3 linked regions of the Larkinella insperata genome follow. The protein of the gene in region 1 interacts with the protein of each later gene in a pairwise test. Links are inferred from orthologs where the notes say so. Each region holds a gene or a part of one and is shown in the gene's direction. Other genes may lie near its edges. The genes, in order: OQ371_RS11100, ung and OQ371_RS07270.

What was found.
Region 2: the proteins of OQ371_RS11100 (region 1) and ung interact in binary tests that used the Escherichia coli proteins (3 or more experiments, as listed by UniProt). The link is inferred for Larkinella insperata from one-to-one orthologs.
Region 3: the proteins of OQ371_RS11100 (region 1) and OQ371_RS07270 interact in binary tests that used the Escherichia coli proteins (3 or more experiments, as listed by UniProt). The link is inferred for Larkinella insperata from one-to-one orthologs.

What each region holds. Positions count from the first base shown.
Region 1 is NZ_CP110973.1:2,739,482-2,743,650, forward strand. Bases 618-3,405 are described here. They hold OQ371_RS11100 (nucleoside-diphosphate kinase), read left to right. Parts: upstream 618-1,695; coding sequence 1,696-2,115; downstream 2,116-3,405. Other genes in these bases: OQ371_RS11095 (DHH family phosphoesterase), read right to left, coding at 618-1,586; nth (endonuclease III), read right to left, coding at 2,202-2,876; OQ371_RS11110 (hypothetical protein), read right to left, coding at 3,013-3,249; OQ371_RS11115 (RNA polymerase sigma factor), read right to left, coding at 3,224-3,405. Outside these bases: OQ371_RS11090 (FKBP-type peptidyl-prolyl cis-trans isomerase), read right to left, coding at 1-490; more of OQ371_RS11095, read right to left, coding at 570-617; more of OQ371_RS11115, read right to left, coding at 3,406-3,823. UniProt on the Escherichia coli protein: Major role in the synthesis of nucleoside triphosphates other than ATP. The ATP gamma phosphate is transferred to the NDP beta phosphate via a ping-pong mechanism, using a phosphorylated active-site intermediate.
Region 2 is NZ_CP110973.1:4,829,483-4,833,690, reverse strand. Bases 573-3,399 are described here. They hold ung (uracil-DNA glycosylase), read left to right. Parts: upstream 573-1,566; coding sequence 1,567-2,232; downstream 2,233-3,399. Other genes in these bases: lepB (signal peptidase I), read right to left, coding at 2,295-3,399; apaG (Co2+/Mg2+ efflux facilitator ApaG/CorD), read right to left, coding at 1,011-1,397; OQ371_RS19640 (O-methyltransferase), read right to left, coding at 573-973. In the rest of the region: OQ371_RS19645 (monooxygenase), read right to left, coding at 1-113; more of OQ371_RS19640, read right to left, coding at 200-572; more of lepB, read right to left, coding at 3,400-3,431; dapB (4-hydroxy-tetrahydrodipicolinate reductase), read right to left, coding at 3,534-4,208. UniProt on the Escherichia coli protein: Excises uracil residues from the DNA which can arise as a result of misincorporation of dUMP residues by DNA polymerase or due to deamination of cytosine.
Region 3 is NZ_CP110973.1:1,789,286-1,793,639, reverse strand. What follows is about bases 416-3,388. They hold OQ371_RS07270 (5-formyltetrahydrofolate cyclo-ligase), read left to right. Parts: upstream 416-1,591; coding sequence 1,592-2,185; downstream 2,186-3,388. Other genes in these bases: OQ371_RS07265 (serine hydrolase domain-containing protein), read left to right, coding at 2,219-3,319; bshC (bacillithiol biosynthesis cysteine-adding enzyme BshC), read left to right, coding at 416-1,587. In the rest of the region: more of bshC, read left to right, coding at 28-415; OQ371_RS07260 (inositol oxygenase family protein), read left to right, coding at 3,410-4,273. UniProt on the Escherichia coli protein: Involved in the removal of 5-formyltetrahydrofolate.

The sequences.
Region 1 (4,169 bases):
CCGCGATGGTTTTGGCATCGACGCCTTTTTGTTTTTCCCGGAGCGCTACTTGTGCTTTCTGGAACTCTTCCATTGACTGGATGTCAACCACCTTGATGGTGTAGGCAATGTCGGAGCCTTTCGGAATAAACGGCGGCAGGGGCTGCATGGACCGAGCCGCGATGGAGTCGGCGTTCACGTAAATCGTGGCGCTGTCGCCTTTGCTCAGCAACGCCAGACCTTCTTCCAGGCTGCCTTTGAAGGTAGATGCCTGCAGGGGTTGTTTTACGGGCGAGCCGGTGGTGTAGCTACTGCCGAGCGTCGAGTCCTTGCTGTTTTTAACCGTAATATTAAATGTCATCACGTCGCCGACTTTTGCCTTGCGCGTGTCTTCAACATCTTCGTGAAACTTGTACTTCAGGCCGTTTTCGGTTACTTGCACCCGGTTGTTGTCGCAGGAAGCCAGAGCCGCTACCAGCAGAGAAAGTGTACCAATGGATTTGAGATTCATGAAATTTGAGTTTGTAGTTCGTAGTTTTTGGTTAGAATTTGTGGTTAACTACACACCACAAACAGTATAGTGTTTTAAATTAAACGGATTCTAAGAGTTGTTCCTGATAAGCGGGTAACACATTTAACAGTTTTTCTTCGGTTTCCTGCAAGGTCAGGGTGGTTCGGCCCCCGGCGGCATTTCTGTGGCCTCCGCCGTTGAAATGCTGGCTGGCCAGATCACGCACCGAAAAATCGCCCAGCGACCGGAATGACATTTTCACTTCATCCCCCCGGTCAATCAGAATGGCCGCCATAACGACGCCCTCCACGGCCAGTGCCTGGTTCACCAGCCCCTCCGTATCGCCCATTTTCGACCGGAACCGTTTGAGTTCCGCGTCGGTAATGGTGATGTAGGCAAAGCGGTATTCCGGCAGAACCACCAGCTTCTCCGAAAGCGCGTAGCCGGTAAAGCGGAGTTTGTCCAGCGAAACATTGTCATAGATCCGGCGATGAATGGGGCTGACTTCAATGCCAACATCGATGAGATCAGCCACGACGCGGTGCACATCGCCCGTGGTGCTGGCGTGCCGGAACGACCCCGTATCGGTCATGATACCGGCGTACAGGCATTCGGCGATTGGCACATCGATGAGGGCCTTGTCGCCCATCTGGTCGATCAGCCGGAAAATCAGCTGGGCCGTGGCCGCAGCCGAGGTATCCCAATACGTAAAATCGGCAAACGATTCGGGTTCCAGGTGGTGATCAATCATCACTTTTTTGGCGCGCGACTGCCGTACCAGTGGCTCCAGATCACGGATGCGATTCAAAACCGAAAAGTCAAGGCAAAAAATAACGTCGGCCTGCTCAAACAGTTGCGTTATCTCAACCCGCTTTTTCTCCTCAAATACAATGACTTCGTTGTTTCCGCCGAGCCAGTATAGATTATCGGGGTATTCGGTGGGGGCAACAACCGTTACCCGGTGGTTCCGCTTTTTCAGATAGCCCGCCAGACCCAGCGACGAACCCATGGCATCGGCATCGGGGTTGAGGTGGGTCGTAATCAGCACCGTCTGGGGCTTCTCAATTAAATCACGAATGGCGTCGAAGTCTTGCATTTACAAATCATCCCGCAGGAGCGGGCAAGTATCAATTCACAAAATTACGAAGAATTGTTATCTAATCTTTATACCTTTGAAGCCAAATAATATTTTGGCTCACTTCCTCATGACGACCAACCGTACGTTCACGATGATTAAGCCCGATGCGGTAGCAGAGGGCCATTCCGGCGCAATCATTAAAATCATTGAAGAAGCCGGTTTTCGAATCGTTGCCATCAAGAAAGTTCATCTGACCAAAGAACGCGCCGGGCAGTTCTACGCCGTACACCAGGAGCGTCCTTTCTACGACGGCTTGACAACGTACATGTCGTCGGGACCCATTGTTCCCATGATTCTGGAGAAAGACAATGCCGTGGCGGATTTCCGCAAGCTGATCGGCGCCACCAACCCCGCTCAGGCCGAGGAGGGCACCATCCGGAAGCAGTTTGCCAAGTCAATGGAAGCAAACGCCATTCACGGTTCGGACTCGGACGAGAACGCTAAAATTGAAAGCGACTTTTTCTTTGCCGGACTGGAACAGTTCTAATCGCGTCGTTCAAAAAATGAAGGATTAGCCAGGAGGCCAGCCACGGCGGTGACACATCTAGGTTAATCCTTCCGCATAATTCCGGTCTAGGATGGTTCGCCTTTGACCCGGCGTAGCCCCCGTTCAAGACTCTCGTAATACTTGCAGAAGTGCGACAGGGCGCATTCGGCACACTTTGGAGTGCGGGCAATGCACACGTACCGTCCGTGCAGAATCAGCCAGTGGTGCGCCTTGGGAACGTACTCCTTCGGGATGTAAGGCATCAGGGCTTTCTCAACGGCCAAAGGTGTGGTGGCAGTTATAGGAACCAGCCCCAGTCGGTGCGACACACGAAAAACGTGCGTATCAACGGCCATTGTCGGTTGGTTAAAAATCAGGGACGTAATAACGTGGGCAGTTTTGCGGCCAACCCCCGGCATTTTCTGCAACTCTTCCACTTTTGCCGGGACTTCCGAACCAAACTGTTCGGTCAGCACCTTCGCCATACCGACTAAGTGCTTGGCTTTGTTGTTCGGATAGGACACGCTCCGGATGTAGCCAAAAACCTCCTCAACCGACGCAGCTGCGAGTGATTCGGGGTCGGGAAACCGCTCGAATAATTTGGGAGTCACCTGATTAATCCGCTTATCGGTGCATTGGGCCGATAAGATAACCGCGACCAGTAATTCATACGGATTGCCGTAGTGGAGTTCAGTCTTTGGTTCCGGAAAGTTCGTAATGAAGTAATCGAGAAACAGGCGAAAGCGCTCTTTCTTTTGCATAGAATAAAACAACTACTCACTCCGCTCAACTCAGTTACCTCCGCTTTACGTTGCGAAATAGTTTTGCATTAGTTTCGCAGAGTCAAGCAGAGAAAATCGAGTTGAGCGGAGAAATAAAAACCCGTCAGGCCGTAAATCAGGCAGACGGGTTTGGCGAGTAATTCCTTGAAAAATTCAGGATATTTTGAATCGTGGCGTCCGACGGAGTGCGTTCGATTTTGTTCATCAAACACTTAACCTCCAGCGTATCCAGGTAGAAACTCATTAATTCCGGTTCGGCCATCAGGGCGTCTTCAATCAACAGATTTTCCTCTGCGGAAGTCTCCTCATAGACGTACCGGATCACGTCATCGTTGGTAAAGATTTGTATCATAGTATGGGGAACGTTTGCTTAGTTGCTTTCGCAAATTGATTAAAGCATAACGCATTCTCCCCAATGCCGTATTGATACTGACTCCGGTTGCATCGGCAATTTCTTGGAAACTCATTTCCTCGTAATGCCGCATAATCAGAACCTGACGTTGCTGCTCGGGCAGCCGTTGAATCAGCTCACGCAGATGTTCATGTGTCTCCTGCTTGATCTGCACCGACTCAATTGAATCTTCGGCAAATTCCAGCGTGTTAAACACATTACTACCATCTTCAAACACTACATTGGGGTAGCGTTTTTCCTTCCTAAAAAAATCAATAGCCAGGTTGTGAGCGATCCGAATAATCCAGGGTAAAAATTTCCCCTCTTCGTTGTACTTACCAGATTTAAGGGTTTCGACGGCCTTGATAAAGGTGTCCTGCATTAAATCTTCGGCAACGTACTGGTCTTTTACAATCAGATAAATCGTGGTATAAACTTTCGATTTATGGCGCTGAACCAACTTCTCGAAGGCTTTTTCACTACCGCGGATGTACAGGGATATAAGCTCACTGTCGCTAACCTGCAATTTGTCCATTTTTCAGTAATCAGTTAGGTAACGTAGAGCGTTGTATCGATAGTGTGTGAGCGTTGGGATTTTTAGTGAATGATCTGATTATTTATCTCAAAGTAAAATATTTTCATTGTACTTTGCAATACCCGGAAGAATTATTTTCATAATAATCGGTCAAAATATTGTACTTTATTAGGCGAATCGTAAAAAAACAGCCACTTTTCGGCAACTTTATGATTTGAGCCTTATTTAAAGATTACTTTGTACTTTTTCTTTGCCGGTTACAAATAGACCCCCAAACGTACAAAAGGGTTCGAATCGTTTACAAATCTTTCAGAAAAAATCGGATACAGAACTCTTCCGACATGCA
Region 2 (4,208 bases), 2.1 Mb from region 1 along the record:
GGCGTGGGCTGCTCTTGGGGTGTATCATCGGATTTCTGGCAGGAAGCTACCAGCAAACCCACACCCAGCGCCCCCAATATAGTCAGGCGAATAGGACGAAAGAAATGGCTCATGAATCGGTTGTATGATCGATAGGACGCTTTGCCGTTATACCGACAACGTGTATAATGGCCGGATTATTTTTATAAGAAACTCCGAATCAAAACTTTAGAATAAAATCCTGCTTGGGTTGCTGGGGCCGGAAAAACACCAGGCCAATGTAAAACAGATCAATGGAAACCGTCACGGCCGGGTCTGCTTTGATCGTTTCCCAGGCTTGCTCCATTTCATCCGACCAGTGAATATCGTCAAAAATAAAACAGGATTCATGATGGGCCTTCAAAAGACAGGTCTTAAAATACTGTACGGTCGGTTCGTAGCGGTGGTTGGCGTCAAAAAATGCAAAATCGATGGAAGGGACGGTTTTCAAGCGCTCAGCCAGCGTTTCGTCCAGGTTACCCGTTACAATCTCGATATGCTGGCGGTTCAGCTTCCGGAAATTGGCGGCTGCCACGGCTGCGGTCTGGGGGCAGCCTTCAAACGTCAAGAGTTGGGCCGTCGGGGCGGCAGCGGCTTCGTACAGCGTGGTGATGCCGAGCGAAGTTCCCAGATCAACGATCGTTTGGGAGCCAAACCGTTGAATCAACCGGTACATCAGACGGCCGAACCGCGCCGGCTTCTGCGAATTTTTGGCAATGTCCCGAATGGCGCGTTCGCGGGAGCTGTTGATGCGGGACCCCGCCCCAAAATCCGTGATCTGGATGGTCCGGGTCTCCCGCAGCAATTCGTTCTGCAGGGCACGAATCGGCCCAAACGCAGGTTCTTGCGGATTATCGGATCGAATGAGGTTGGTGTAAAGATCAAAAACGAAAGGCGAATGCAGGGAATGCGCACCGCGGGCCTTGAGAAGAAATTTTAGATAAGCTCGAATCAAACAATGAAAACCGCGCTGGCGGACTTTTACAGAAAAATTAATTCAACCGGTACGGAACCACCATCGTAAACTCGGGAATAGTGACCCGGAATTGCTTCCCGTCCACCACCCGCTCCATCAGATAGGTTCCGCCCATTTTGCCCAAACTCGAACGCAGGTTACAGCCTGAAACGTACTCGTGGGTTTCGCCGGGTTCCAGAATAGGCTGCTGCCCTACCACGCCCGCACCTTCCCCCTCCCGCGCCGAACCATGAGCGTCGTAAATGACCCAATGGCGTCGTAGTAACTGGATCGTTGCATTGCTGTTGTTTTCAATGGTGATCCGGTAGGTAAACACAAAATGCGCCTGCGAGGGACTGGAATATTCCGGCTGGTATTCGGTCACAACACTGACCTTGACGCCGTCGGTAACTGCCGATATCATTCGAATAGCCTGTTGTTTGACAACCTTAAAACGAAAATAAAATTTAAGAGTTTATAATTCCAGTACGGTCCGAAAATAATTTTAGGTTTGCGCAGTTTTGCCGCAGCACCAAGCCGGCCCGGCGCAGGTTATTCTTGTTACCATAAACCGGTACCCCAACTCCATTTGCATGAAGGTCGTTATTGAACCCTCCTGGCAGCAGCGGCTGCACGACGAATTTGAGAAGTCGTATTTTCCGAAACTGGTCGAGTTTGTTCGGCTCGAATACAGCACGCAGCGTTGCTACCCACCGGGCAAGCTGATTTTTAACGCGTTCGACAAATGCCCGTTCGACCAGACGAAGGTTGTCATTCTGGGGCAGGACCCGTACCACGGTGAAGGCCAGGCCAATGGCTTGGCGTTTTCGGTCAACGATGGCATTACCAAACCGCCTTCGCTGGTTAATATTTTTAAAGAAATCAAGGACGACCTGGGCACGCCCATCCCCAAATCCGGTAACCTGGAACGCTGGGCGGTTCAGGGGGTTCTGCTGCTCAATGCGACCCTGACGGTTCGGGCCAGCCAGGCCGGCTCGCATCAGAACAAGGGCTGGGAGACGTTTACGGATGCGGCCATTCAGCACCTGTCCGACGAAAAAGAAAACCTGGTCTTTCTGCTTTGGGGCGCTTACGCGCAAAAAAAAGGCGCCATTATTGACGCCAGTAAACACTTGGTTCTGAAAGCCAAACACCCGTCGCCGATGGCTGCGCAACACGGCGGCTGGTTCGGCAACAAACACTTCGGCCAGACGAACGCCTTTCTGAAAAGCAAAGGTCTGCAGGAAATCGAATGGTAATTGCCCACCGGCTTCCAGTCCGTGTTTCCGTTGGTGGGCACTGACTGGAAGCGGTAGCCCGGTTAGTCAATAATCCGGAACAGGCGGTTCCAGCGAATTTTGTTCAGGACGCTTTCCGGGTTCGGATCAATTGACATCCAGATGAAAACCGCTTTTCCAACGATGTGATCGGCGGGCACAAAACCCCAGTACCGCGAGTCGGCGGAGTTGTGGCGGTTGTCGCCCATCATGAAATAATAATCCTGCTTGAACGTATACGAGGTGATGGGCTTGCCGTCAATTTTGATTGATTTTTCGGCAATTTCCACTTTGTCGTTGTCTTCGTATTTCTGGATCACCGGTCCGTAGAGCGCGATGTTCTTTTCGTCGAGCGGAATGGTCACCCCTTCTTTCGGGACGGTAATGGGGCCGTAGTTGTCTACGTTCCAGGGGAACAGGGGCGACTGCGGGTAAACGGGCTGGAACGGGTTGACGGAGCCCTTCGGCGTTTTGATCACCTCAATTCCCTGCACAAACTCCTGCTGCTTCAGCAAAGCCGCGGTTTCCGGCGTGGTATGAATCCGGTAGCCCGACGCGTCGTTGGCGGCAATGGTGTCGTTGTAGGTTTCGGTGCTCTGCTCGTAATCCGTGATGTCATACCGTTTGAAAACCTTCGCGCTGATGACGGAATTGGTTTTCAGGAAGTATTCCGTTTCCGATTTCACCGGGTCCGGAAAGTCCTTTCCGTTTACGATAACCTTGCGGTCGCGAATTTCCAGCACATCGCCCGGCACGCCAATGCAGCGTTTGATGTAGTTGGTTTTCAGATCGGTGGGGTAGTCTTCGGGAGGATAATTGAACACCACAACATCGCCCTGCTTGACCGACGAGAAGCCCGGCAGACGGTATTGCGGCAACTGAATCCAGTCCAGATACGACGGTATTTCGGTTCCCCAGATTTTTTGGTGGGTCAACGGCACCTGCAAGGGCGTTTTGGGCGTCCGGGTTCCGTAGTGGAGTTTGCTGACAAACAGGAAGTCGCCCACCAGCAGGCTCTTTTCCATCGAAGGCGTCGGAATGGTAAACGCTTCCATAAACAGCCACCGGATCAGCGTAGCGGCCACCACCGCAAACACAATGGAATCGACCCACTCGCGGAACGGCGATTTGTTCTTGGCGCTGCGCCGGGGGGCGGTTTCCTGATTTTTAACGACTGACATACTGTTGAAAATAATGAACAATGAATACTGAATAACGAACCGATTCTCAATCGATTATCTCCAATTCCTTATTTATTGCTCGGCGTTTGGTAGTTGATTGATTTAGACGGTAACGTTTTCACCCAGCAGGTCATCCATGCCAAAAATGCCCTGGCGTCCGGCCAGCCATTCACCGGCAATAACGGCTCCCAGGGCAAACCCCTGGCGGCTGTGGGCTACGTGCTTGATTTCAATGGTATCGACTTCGGAATCGTAACGAACCACGTGCGTTCCCGGCACCGTCCCCTCGCGCAGGGATTCAATAGCAACGGCATCCGGTTGTTCGGCGGTGTTCTCACTCCAGCGTTTTTTGGTGGGGAGTTCTTCGATGATTCCTTCGGCCAGCGTAATAGCCGTGCCGCTCGGCGCGTCTTTCTTTTCGGTATGGTGCACCTCGGTCATGGAGACGTGGTACGACGGATAGCTTTTCATGAACCGGGCCAGCATTTTATTCAACCGAAAAAACAGGTTGACGCCGATGCTGTAGTTCGATGCGTAGAAAAAAGCCCCGTTGGTACTGCGGCACAGGTCCTCGATTTCGGCCCGGTGGTCGAGCCAGCCGGTGGTGCCGCAAACGATCGGCCAACCCCGTTTGAGGCAGTCCTGAATGTTGGCAACGGCCGACTCCGGCGAGCTAAATTCAATGGCCACGTCAACGTCCGACGGCCCGAGGGTATCGAGCTGGGTGCGGTTGTGCAGATCAATCCGGCCCGCAATTTCGTGCCCCCGATCCAGTGC
Region 3 (4,354 bases), 950 kb from region 1 along the record:
GTGTTGACAGTCAAAAATCCTGTTTTCATGGACTGTCAGTACCTTCCGCTAACCGCTACCGGCCAGTTTTCGACGCTATTCCTCGATTATATTTCTCAGAAAGAAGCTCTTCAACCTTATTACGACCGCTTTCCGACGCTGGAAGCGTTTGCGGAGCAGGCTAAAAATCGGTCATTCGATGAGGCAAAACGCCGGACGCTGGTGGAGGTGCTGGAACGGCAGTACCAGAACATTTCTGACAAACCGGACTTTTCCGTTCTGGCGCAGCCGAACACCTTTACGGTGACCACGGGCCACCAACTGAATATTTTTACGGGGCCGCTCTACGTGATCTACAAATGGATTACGACGGTAAACTTGGCCAAAAAGCTGAACGAAACGTATCCCGAATACCGGTTTGTGCCGATCTACTGGCTGGCTTCTGAAGATCATGATTTCGCGGAGATCAATCACTTTACGCTGTTTGGGAAAAGCTACACCTGGGAAACGGAGCAGCGCGGGGCCGTTGGGCGCATGAACCCGAAAGAATTGAAAGAAATCTTCGAACAGATGCCGGAGAAGCTGTTTCTGTTTGAAGAAGCTTACCTGAAACACGATACGCTTTCCGATGCTGTGCGCTGGTATGTCAACGAGCTGCTGGGGAAAGAAGGGCTGATTTGCCTGGACGCTGACGATGCGGACCTGAAACGGCTTTTTGCCCCGATCATCAAAGACGAGCTGCTCCATCAGCCGACCAGCGGAATGGTGACCGAAACCAGCGGGCAACTCGAAGCGTTGGGCTACAAAACGCAGATTACGCCCCGCGAAATCAATCTGTTTTACCTGAACGACCAACTGCGCGAACGGATTGTGCGGGAAACGGCGGACGATGAAACGGTTTCTTATCAGGTTTTAAATACCGATCTGCGGTTTTCGCAGGAGGAAATACTAACGCTGGTCGATGAGCACCCCGAACGGTTCAGCCCCAACGTGGTGCTGCGGCCGGTTTATCAGGAAGTGATTCTGCCCAATCTGGCGTATATCGGCGGACCGTCGGAAGTGCCGTACTGGCTGCAACTAAAAGGAATTTTTGACCATTTTCAGATTCCGTTCCCGTTGCTGATGCCCCGCAATTTTGCCCTGTACGTCAACCCGGCCAGCGCCAAAAAAATGGAAAAGCTGGGCGTTTTACCCGAAGAATTGTTCTGGGATGATGTGAAGCTACGCCGGTCGTACATCGAGCGGATCAGCGAAAACTCCCTGGATCTTTCCGAGCAGAAAGCCTGCCTGCAGCAGTGTTTTGCGGAAATCCTGAACAAATCCGTGAAGGTGGACAAATCGCTGGAAGGAGCCGTACTGGCCGAACAGGCCCGGTTGATGCACACCATTGACCACCTGGAGAAACGGCTCAAGCGAACCGAGGAACGCAACTACGAAACAACCCTCAATCAGCTAATGACCCTGAAAAACAAGTTGTTTCCGAACGGCGGTGTTCAGGAACGCACCGAAAATTACCTCAATTTCCAGCTCAATGACCCGCAGTTTGTCCAGAAAGTACTGACGGTTTTTGACCCGCTGGACTACCAGATGCTGGTGTTGAAAGACTAAACGCATGACCAAAGCCGAGTTGCGGGACGAGTTCCGCCGGAAGCGCCGGGCATTGCTGAAGACCGATTGGCAAAACCGTTGCGAAGCCCTTACAGACCTGTTTTTCGCGGTCTTGCAGGGTAATCACTGGCAAAGAGCGGTTTCGGTGATCAGCTCGTTTCTGCCCATTGAGCGTCAGCAGGAAGTGGATACCTGGCTGATCATTCGAAAGCTTTGGCAGGATTTTCCGCCAATTCAGGTAGCCGCGCCCGTGACCGATCAAGCTGCCGGAACGCTGGAGCATTACCCCATCACACCCACCACCGAGTTTACAAAAAGCCGCTACGGGATTCCTGAGCCTGCCCTCAATCCATCATCCCTTATCCATCCTTCCTCATTCGATCTGGTTCTGGTGCCGTTGCTGGCCTTCGACCAGACCGGCAACCGTGTGGGTTACGGGGGCGGTTTCTACGACCGGTTTTTGTCCGAATGCCGCCCGGACTGCCTGAAAATCGGACTATCGCTGTTCAGTCCCGTTGATCGGATTGACGACGTATACCGGGGCGATATTTCGCTGGATGGCTGCCTGACGCCCGATCGGATCTGGACGTTTTCCTGAAAATTCTACCGCATCTTTTTGTAGATTTCCGGCATGAAAATCGTTGCATTCGGGTGTCTCATGGGGCTCGCCGTTCAACCCGTTCTGGCCCAGAAAACCGCAGCCGCCCTTGACGCGGTGATGCACCGCAACTTTTCCGCCGATCAGCCCGGTGGGGCGCTGCTGGTGGTGGTCGATGGCAAAACCGTTTACAACCGGGGCGTTGGTCTGGCCAACCGGGAAACAAAAATGCCGATTACGCCCACGACTAATTTTCGGATGGCGTCGGTGTCCAAGCAATTTACGGCCCTGTGTATTCTGTTGCTGGAAAAGCAGAAAAAGCTTTCCTTCGATGACAACCTGCTCACGTTCTTTCCGGATTTCAATCCGCGGATTGGACAGAAAGTCAAACTGCGGCATTTGCTGACGCACACCTCCGGTATTCTGGATTATGAAACAGGGCTGCCGCCCGGCCGAAAAGACCAGATTTTTGACGCGGAGGTGCTGGCGCTGCTGAAACCGAAGGACTCGACGTATTTTGAGCCGGGCCGCCGGTTTCGCTACAGCAATTCGGCGTTCTGCCTGCTGACCCAGGTGGTGGAGCAGGTAGCGAAAAAGCCGTATCTGGACTTTATCACCGAAAATATTTTCAAGCCGCTGGGCATGAACCAGACCACGCTGTACGAACCCGGCCGCCCCATTCCGGACCGGGCGATGGGATACGCCCGCGACCAGGACGGTAAAATCCGGTTCTCGGACCAGAGCGTGACGAGCGGTACGAAGGGCGACGGCTGCGTTTACACGTCCCTGGCGGATTACAAAAAATGGAACGATGCCTTGATTACCAACAAGCTGGTTGATCTGCAGGAACAACTCGGGCGGGTCCATCATCCCCTTGAGGGGCAACCAGACGCATTCTACGGGTTGGGGTGGTTCTTCACCCAAACAAAGGGCGGAGGCAAGGAGTTATTTCACTCGGGCAGTACGTGCGGTTTCAGCAACTGCGTGGTCTGGATTCCGGAACGGAAAACGCTGGTGGTTCTGTTCTCCAACCTGGCTGACAATCACCGGCCCTTTGCCGACGTTCTGGCGGTATTGAAGTCCACCGCCGAACTTTCCGGCGATGTCTGGGCGTTGCACAATCTGACGAATTGACTGGCTATTTCGAATAGCTGGTTTTTGCAATCCTAACGGGAATCCGTATCTTTACAACCCTATAATTGGCTTACTAACAGCTACCTTACTATGGCATTCACCGAAACCGAACGCAATCCCCTCAACAGCCTGGAACAATGGGAAGATGATCTGCTGGTCCGCTATCCCGAACCGGAACATAAAGCGAAAGAAGAATACCGCAATTACGAAAATCCGGGCCGTGACACGGTGCGCGAGTTTTACCGGCTGAATCATACCTACCAGACCTACGATTTCGTGCAGCAGAAGCGGGCGGAATTCCTGAAATTCGACAAGAAAGAAATTCCGGTTTGGGGTGCCATGGAGTTCCTCAATACGCTGGTCGACGATTCCGACCCGGATATTGAACTGGACCAACTGCAACACCTGCTGCAAACCGCCGAAGCCATCCGCGCCGACGGTCACCCCGACTGGTTTGTCCTGACGGGTTTTCTGCACGACATGGGCAAGGTACTGTGTCTGTTCGGTGAACCGCAGTGGGCTGTAGTGGGTGACACCTTCCCGGTGGGCTGCGCGCATTCCGACCGGATTGTATACCCGGAGTTTTTTGCCGCCAATCCAGATTCTAACAACAAGGATTTCAATACCAAATACGGTATTTACGAACCCAATTGCGGTTTGAAAAACGTGACGATGTCGTGGGGCCACGACGAGTATCTGTACCACATTACGAAGGATCACCTGCCCGAACCGGCGCTGTACATGATCCGGTACCACTCGTTCTACGCGCAGCACCGCGAGAATGCCTACGATCACCTGATGGACGCGCATGACCACGAGATGTTCAAGTGGGTGAACAAATTCAACCCGTACGATCTATATTCGAAAAGCCCGGTAACGCCGGTTGTTTCGGAGCTGAAACCGTATTACGAAGACCTGATTGCCAAATACCTGCCCGCTACCATTCGGTTGTAAAAACCGCCCGCGGGGTTTAACGATACAGAAGCCGGTGTTACGACATCGGCTTTTTATGTTAGATTTGGACGGATACAAGCT